Regions from separate parts of the Paenarthrobacter sp. YAF11_1 genome, predicted to be linked through region 2. Evidence: riboswitches for the same ligand, from Rfam matches in the RefSeq annotation. Region 2 holds a riboswitch; the other holds the start of a gene.

Region 1 (3,278 bases), on a different contig from region 2:
CGAGATCGTACGCAACCGGCTCCTCCAACTGCGAGTAGGTGCAGCTCTCAGGGGTCCTGTCCGGCCGCCACCTGCGAAACTGCGTGGTGTGGCGGAACCGCTCGCCCTCCATGTAGTCGTACGCCACTTCAATTACCAGCTCGGGACGCAACGGCACAAAGGAGAAATCCTTGCCTCCGCTCCACCGGCTTTGGGCGCCGGGCATCCTGGACCCTGCAGCCCCCTCGCCTTGACTGGCCCATTCCCCCCACGGGTGCTCGCTGAGTTCCACTTGGTACGGCTCAAGCTCAGCCACCAGGGCCTCTCGCTTGGCCATGGGGAACGATGCCACCACCCCCACATGCTGGAGTCGACCGGCGTCGTTATAAAGACCCAACAGCATGGACCCCACAACTTTCGCGGTCTTGTGCCAGCGGAAGCCAGCCACCACGCAGTCCGCGGTGCGCTCGTGCTTGGTCTTGAACATCACGCGCTTGTTGGGTAAATACATCCCGTCCAAGGGCTTGGACATCACCCCGTCCAGACCTGCGCCCTCCAACTGCACGAACCATTCCTGCGCGCGCTCCAGGGCCGTGACCGCGGGCGTGACGTACACGGGAGGCTCCGCCTTGGCCAGCGCACGCTCCAAAATGGCGCGGCGTTCGGAGAACGGCCTGCCCATGAGGTCGTCGTCGCCGAGGGCGAGGATGTCGAACGCGATCATGGACGCCGGGGTCTTCTCGGCGAGCATCCTCACCCGGCTGTCGGCCGGGTGGATCCGCTGCTGAAGCACCTCGAATTCGAGCCGATTGCCCTCGATCAGGACAATCTCGCCGTCGATCACGCATTTGTCCGGAAGGTTCTTCCGCAGCGCCTCCACCAGTTCGGGGAAGTAGCGGGTCATGGGCTTCTCATTGCGGCTCCCCAGGATGATCTCATCCCCGTCTTTGAAGACGATGGTCCGGAATCCGTCCCACTTGGGCTCGTAGTGCCCAACATCGGGGATGGTGGGGACGGACTTGGCGAGCATGGGCGAGACGGGTGGCATCACAGGCAGGTCCATAGTCAATGTCTACCTGCCGGTGCAGCGCGAAGCTAGTGTTGGGCCATGGATATCTTGCTCGCGGCGGCTGCAGTGCTCGGATTCCCGGCTCTGATGGCCGGCGTGTGGTACTGGTCATCGCGCCGGAGCAGCCAGGGCAAGGTCCGGCGTGCAGCTACCGGCGGGATGCTGGGAGTGGCGGATGAAATCTTCCGCCCGGAAACCCACCAAGCCGTGCAGATCCAGAGGATCCAGCATGAGTTGCCCGCGCCGGCACCGGCCCCGAAGCCTAAACGCTAGAACCCTCTCATCTTGGGAGGCCTACCGTCCGTTATATTAATGTGACTTTACTTTCCGGCTCATGTACCGTCGTAGGGCGACCCGTATCTCCGCTGGGCCGCTTCCGGAATGACGCCGAGCTCTGCCGCATTCCGGGATCCGCCAGACCCGCGGCAGAGGCGGGGGACCCAAAAGTTCCCGGACTTTCCAAAGTCCTTGGGGTGAAGCCGCTACGGCGGCCGGACGGCCTCGTCCGAACCCGACAGCTAACCTCGAAGGCGTTGAGAGGCAACCACCATGTCCCCAACCATGGATCAGCCGCGCCGCGCCGAGACTGAACGCGAGCGCACCAAGCCAACCGGACGCCGTCGGGCCCAACCCAGCGGATCCCCCATCAGCGTGCAGGCAGACACTGCTGCCGCACCCGGAACGACAAGCACGACGCCGGAGGCCGCCACTGCGGCCCTTCCCACCGTCGCGACACCCATCACGCGAGCGGCCGCGCGCGCGGCCGAGCGGGAGCGGGCAACCCTGGCTGTGATCGCGCCCGCCGCCCCGGCGTCGTCCGAGGCCGAGCCAGCTGCATCCGCAACAGGAGAGCCCTCCGAAGCTGCCGAGCCGGCAACCGCGGCCATTCCGGTCGTGGAGGCCGCACAGGCTGCAGCTCCGGCTTCCACCACGCCGGGGCCTCCTACCTCGGCCATTCCGATTGTTCAGGCGTCACGTTCCGAGCAGGAGGATTCCGAGCAGCCGACAACGCCTCAGCCTGCCGCGTCCCAACCTGCCACCGCCGCCATTCCTGTTGTGGGCGCCCGCCACGAGCCGGCTGCCGCACCCGTTTCACCGCGGGGCACATCCCCGGCGCAAGTTGCTGCGGCCGCCACAGCGTCGGCTTCACTGGCAAGCCGCAAGGACGTTCGAAAGCAGTCGGTCGCTCCCAGTTCTTCCAGGCCGGGAATGGGCGGATCGTCCCTTGGCCGGGAAACCCAGGCGGTCCTGCGTAAAGCTGCGTCTGTCAAGCACATGAGCCAGCGCATGGCCGTGGTGGCTGGCGCCCTCGGCCTGGTCCTGACAGCCGGGACCTTGGGGCAGGCCCTCGAGCTGCCGTTCTTCGGCCAGGAGACGCCTTCCCAGGAAGCCAACGCCGCCGATCGAAATTCGGGCACAGCGGCACCCGCACCCAGCGCCTCCTACTCGACGGCCTCGTCACCCTCCGCGTCAGCTGCAGCGACGTCGGCAGCCGGCCAGCCGGCCACGATTCCGGAGGCGCCCGCACCTGTGTCGCCGTCGTCCGTTCCCACCCCGAAAGTCTCCTTGGCCGACCCCGTCTGGGTCCCGTCCGCAGTGCCGTCAACCATCGCCGCGGCACCCAGCACCGCCAGCCCGGTCCCCACCCAGCCTGCGCCTGCACCCAGTGAGGTGCCGTCGGACACGATCACCACGCCACCCACGACGCCGACGCCCACAACCACGCCGACGGTCACGCCCACTCCCACTCCTACCCCCACCCCGACGGGGACTCCCACACAGACCACCAAACCCAAGCCCACGGGCAAGCCCAGCGCGGCCACCGCGCCGCAGCCCACCGAGACGGCACTCGAAGAGATCCTTAACGCGGCAAAGGACGCCCTCAAATGAGCACGCGCTTGCCGCGCACCACCACGCACGTGGGATGGCACAGCCGGTACTGCAGCAGCAGCCGGACGGCCACGTTCCGACGCCGATTGGGCCGTTGGAGCTGCCAGCGGCTGAGGCGTTCCTAAAGCAAGACCCTGCGAAAAGGGCAGGCACCCCCAGGGTGCCTGCCTTTTCTTCTTTCCAATCTAGATCCGTGGCCGGCCTGCCCAGCGGCGGGCCTTCAAGGCAGCGTGCAGTTCGAGGCGGATCGCTCCGCTCAACGGGTCAGCGCCGATGAGTTGTCGGATCCGGCCGAGCCGGTTGTAGATGCTGCTCCTGTGGAGGTGGAGTTTGGCCGCGA
Region 2 (3,278 bases):
GGCTGCGATGCGGGCCGTCGGGATGCACCTTGTAGGTGTCGGCGAACTGATTACGCCCACACCCAAGGAAGTACTTCGACAGGCGAAGGCCGTGGGCCAGGCAATATCGTCCAAAGTGGCCCTCACCGCAGGGCCAAGCATCGTCACCGCCTAGCAGAACAAACCCGGACGACTCCAGACAAAGGCCGTCGGGCTATACAGCTGAGGCGCGCTCTATCCCGGTGTCGCACCTGGCTCTGAACTTTTCCGCACATAACTTAACGCCAAAGGCCGGTGCCTTCGAGGACTAATTCCTCAAAGACACCGGCCTTTGGTCTGAAGCGTGAGGCTTATGCGCCAGCGCGTACGTAGGTCAGGGGACCCGTAGCGGTCAACCAGCTGATCGGGTGGATGCCCGTCTGGTTGCCGTTGATGCCACCGCTGATGGCCTGGCCGTTGCCGATGAAGATGGCGACGTGGCCGGACTGAACGATCATGTCACCGGGCTGGGGGTCACTGACAACCTTGCCGTAGTTCATGAACTGCATGGGGCCGAGGTCACCAACGGGGATGCCTGCGGAGCCGAGCGCGCGCTCCACCATGGCGGTGCAGTCCTGCATGATGCCGATCTGGGCGTAAGCCGAGGCAACCATGGCAGCGTTGACGCCACCCACGGCCGGGGCAGCAGCGGGAGCAGGAGCAGCAGCGGCCGGAGCGGCAGCAGCAGCCTTGGCAACAGGAGCCGTTGCGGCGGCAGTGGTGACTGCTGCCTTCTTGGCGACGGGAGCCGGAGCAACCGGAGCAGGCTTCTCGATAACCGGAGCTGCTACGGAAGCAACAGCAGGGCGCTCGAAGTTGACGGTAGCCGTAGCCAGGGCGGTAACAACCTGGGTGGGAGCGTCGGCTGAAACGGTCTCAGCGACCGTGGCCGGGCTGGAATCCCGCTGAACCGGAGCTTCAGCAGCGTGAGCTGCAATGGAGCCGGTCAACACAAGGCCCGAGGCTGCTGCAATAACAGCTGCCTGGCGGCCAGCGCCGGAAGCGTTGCTGGCGACTGCCTTGGAGATGGAGATGAACGGATTAGGACGTACGCTGTCCGCCTTACGACGGCCGCGAAGAATGCGTGAAGACATGAAAGAGCCTCTCCCGATGCCTGCGAGGTTAGCTGTCGGATTCGGATGGGAGTCACCCGGCCACTATCCCCCGCTGTTCAGCGGAAGCTTCGTGACTTCACCCCAAGGCACGCTCGAAAGCGACCTAAAATGGGTTCCCCGTCTCTGCCGTAAGGTTTGTCTGCGAACGGATTCCGGACTGCGGCAGAGCTAGGCAATCAGGCCGGAAGTGCCCGTTACGTGGAACAGGCACAGGTACTACCGTACGCGATGATCACGCGGAAGTCACATTTAAGTAACGAGAAGCGCGCTTCCGGCGTGTCGCAGTAACCGTTTCGAGATCTTCGCAGCTACGTAGAAAACCCTGTTATTCCGCGGGAGAATCGCCATCTGAGTCGTTCGAAGCAGCGAGTTTTCTCCGCGCTGTAACAGCCAGAAAAATAACGAGACCGACAGCAACAACCGCCAAGCCCACAATGCTCCACGGGAAGGGCTGGGAGGCATCCGCGGCTGGCTCGCTGTTACCGGTTCCCGGCGCCCCGGTCCCCGCCGTCGGTACTGCTGCTGAAGGTGCTGAAGCGGACGGCGAGACTGCCGCCGAGCCGTTGGCCGCCGTCGCGCTTCCTACGGTGGCCGTGAAGGTAAAGGTGCCCTCAATGGGGTGGGAATCGCTGCTGACGACGCGCCAGACCACTGTGTATTCGCCGCCCGGGGCGCCTTCGCGCAGCTTCTGGACCGCCTGGTTGTCGATGATCTCAACGGGGCCGTCGGCCCAGTTTTCGCCACCTGCCGTGACCGTCACGCCGGAACCGATGGCAAGCGGTCGGTTGTTGAACGTGATGGAGACCGACGCCGGGACCTGCGTCACGGCGGTACCGTTGGCCGGCGTCGTGGATTCAGCGACGTCGTGGGCGGACGCGGGAGCCGCAGAAAACAGCAGGGCGGACGCGAAGGCAAGAGCAGCGACGACGGCGGCCAGAAGCGGGCGGATGGTACGCATGGGGCGGTTTCTCCTAGTGTTGGCTTCCTTACAGACTAGGCGAATCGTCCGGAGGGCCCGTACCGGACCGCTTAGGATTTGAGAGCACACTCCCCTCAATCCCCGGAGTCCTTCATGCTTAAACAAGGTTCTGCCGTAGACCGCTACTTCAAAATTACTGAACGTGGATCCACGTACTCGAGGGAAATTCGTGGCGGCTTCGCAACGTTCTTCGCCATGAGCTACATCGTGGTGCTGAACCCGCTGATTCTTTCCGGGGCGGATTCCAGTGGGGCCTCCCTCGGTTTCACGGCCGTCGCAGCCACCACGGCCTTCGTGGCGGGAATCCTGACCATCCTCATGGGCGCTTGGGCCAAGCACCCGTTCGCCGTGGCAACCGGCCTGGGCGTCAACGCCTTCGTTGCCGTCACTGTGGCCTCGCACCCGGAGCTCACCTGGCCGGACATGATGGGCCTCGTGGTGCTCTCCGGCGTCACCATGCTCATCCTGGTGCTGACCGGTTTCCGTACTGCCGTGTTCAAGGCCGTGCCGGAAGCCCTGAAAACGGCGATCGTTGTAGGTATCGGCCTCTTCATTGCGCTGATCGGGCTGGTCAATGCGGGATTTGTGCGCCGAATTCCCGACGCCGCCGGCACCACGGTTCCCTTGGGCCTGGGCGTCGACGGCAAGCTGATGGGCTGGCCTACCCTGGTGTTCGCAGTGGGCCTCATCCTCACCATCGCCTTGGTGGTCCGCAAGGTCCGCGGCGCCATCCTCATCGGCATCGTGGTCTCCACGGCACTGGCCGCCATCCTTGAATTCACCCTCCACATCGGCCCCAGCTTCGACGGCAAGAACGTCAACCCGCGCGGCTGGTCGCTCGTGGCTCCCACACTCTCAGAGTGGGGCGCCCCGGACCTGTCCCTCATCGGCAAAGCCAACCCGTTCGGCGCCTTTGAGCACCTCGGGTTCATCGCAGCGGCCCTGCTGGCATTCGTGATCCTCCTGAGCATCTTCTTCGATGCCATGGGCACCATGGTGGGCCTGGCCAACGAGGCCGGGACCGTGGACAAGGACGGCAACATCCCCAACGTGGACCGTGTTCTGCAGGTGGATGCCCTCGGCGCGATCGTGGGTGGTGGCGCTTCGGTTTCCTCCAACCAGATCTTTGTTGAGTCCGGCGCCGGCATCGGTGAAGGCGCCCGCAC

Evidence for each region. A riboswitch is a leader RNA that binds a small molecule or an ion and turns the genes downstream of it on or off. The one in region 2 is predicted to bind cyclic di-AMP.
Region 1: linked by a shared signal. The riboswitch ahead of AB4Y77_RS16080 (hypothetical protein) and the one ahead of AB4Y77_RS14490 (hypothetical protein) in region 2 are both predicted to bind cyclic di-AMP.

The regions. Positions count from the first base shown of each region.
Region 1 covers NZ_JBFRDF010000010.1:100,666-103,943, reverse strand. Annotated here, with positions in the region: gene AB4Y77_RS16090 (ATP-dependent DNA ligase) at 1-1,042, opposite strand, end outside; gene AB4Y77_RS16085 (hypothetical protein) at 1,088-1,321, shown strand; cyclic di-AMP (ydaO/yuaA leader) riboswitch at 1,451-1,595, shown strand; gene AB4Y77_RS16080 (hypothetical protein) at 1,598-2,938, shown strand; gene AB4Y77_RS16075 (PucR family transcriptional regulator) at 3,124-3,278, opposite strand, start outside.
Region 2 covers NZ_JBFRDF010000008.1:223,951-227,228, reverse strand. Annotated here, with positions in the region: gene AB4Y77_RS14495 (FAD-binding protein) at 1-154, shown strand, start outside; gene AB4Y77_RS14490 (hypothetical protein) at 330-1,112, opposite strand; cyclic di-AMP (ydaO/yuaA leader) riboswitch at 1,116-1,284, opposite strand; gene AB4Y77_RS14485 (copper resistance CopC family protein) at 1,459-2,091, opposite strand; gene AB4Y77_RS14480 (NCS2 family permease) at 2,206-3,278, shown strand, end outside.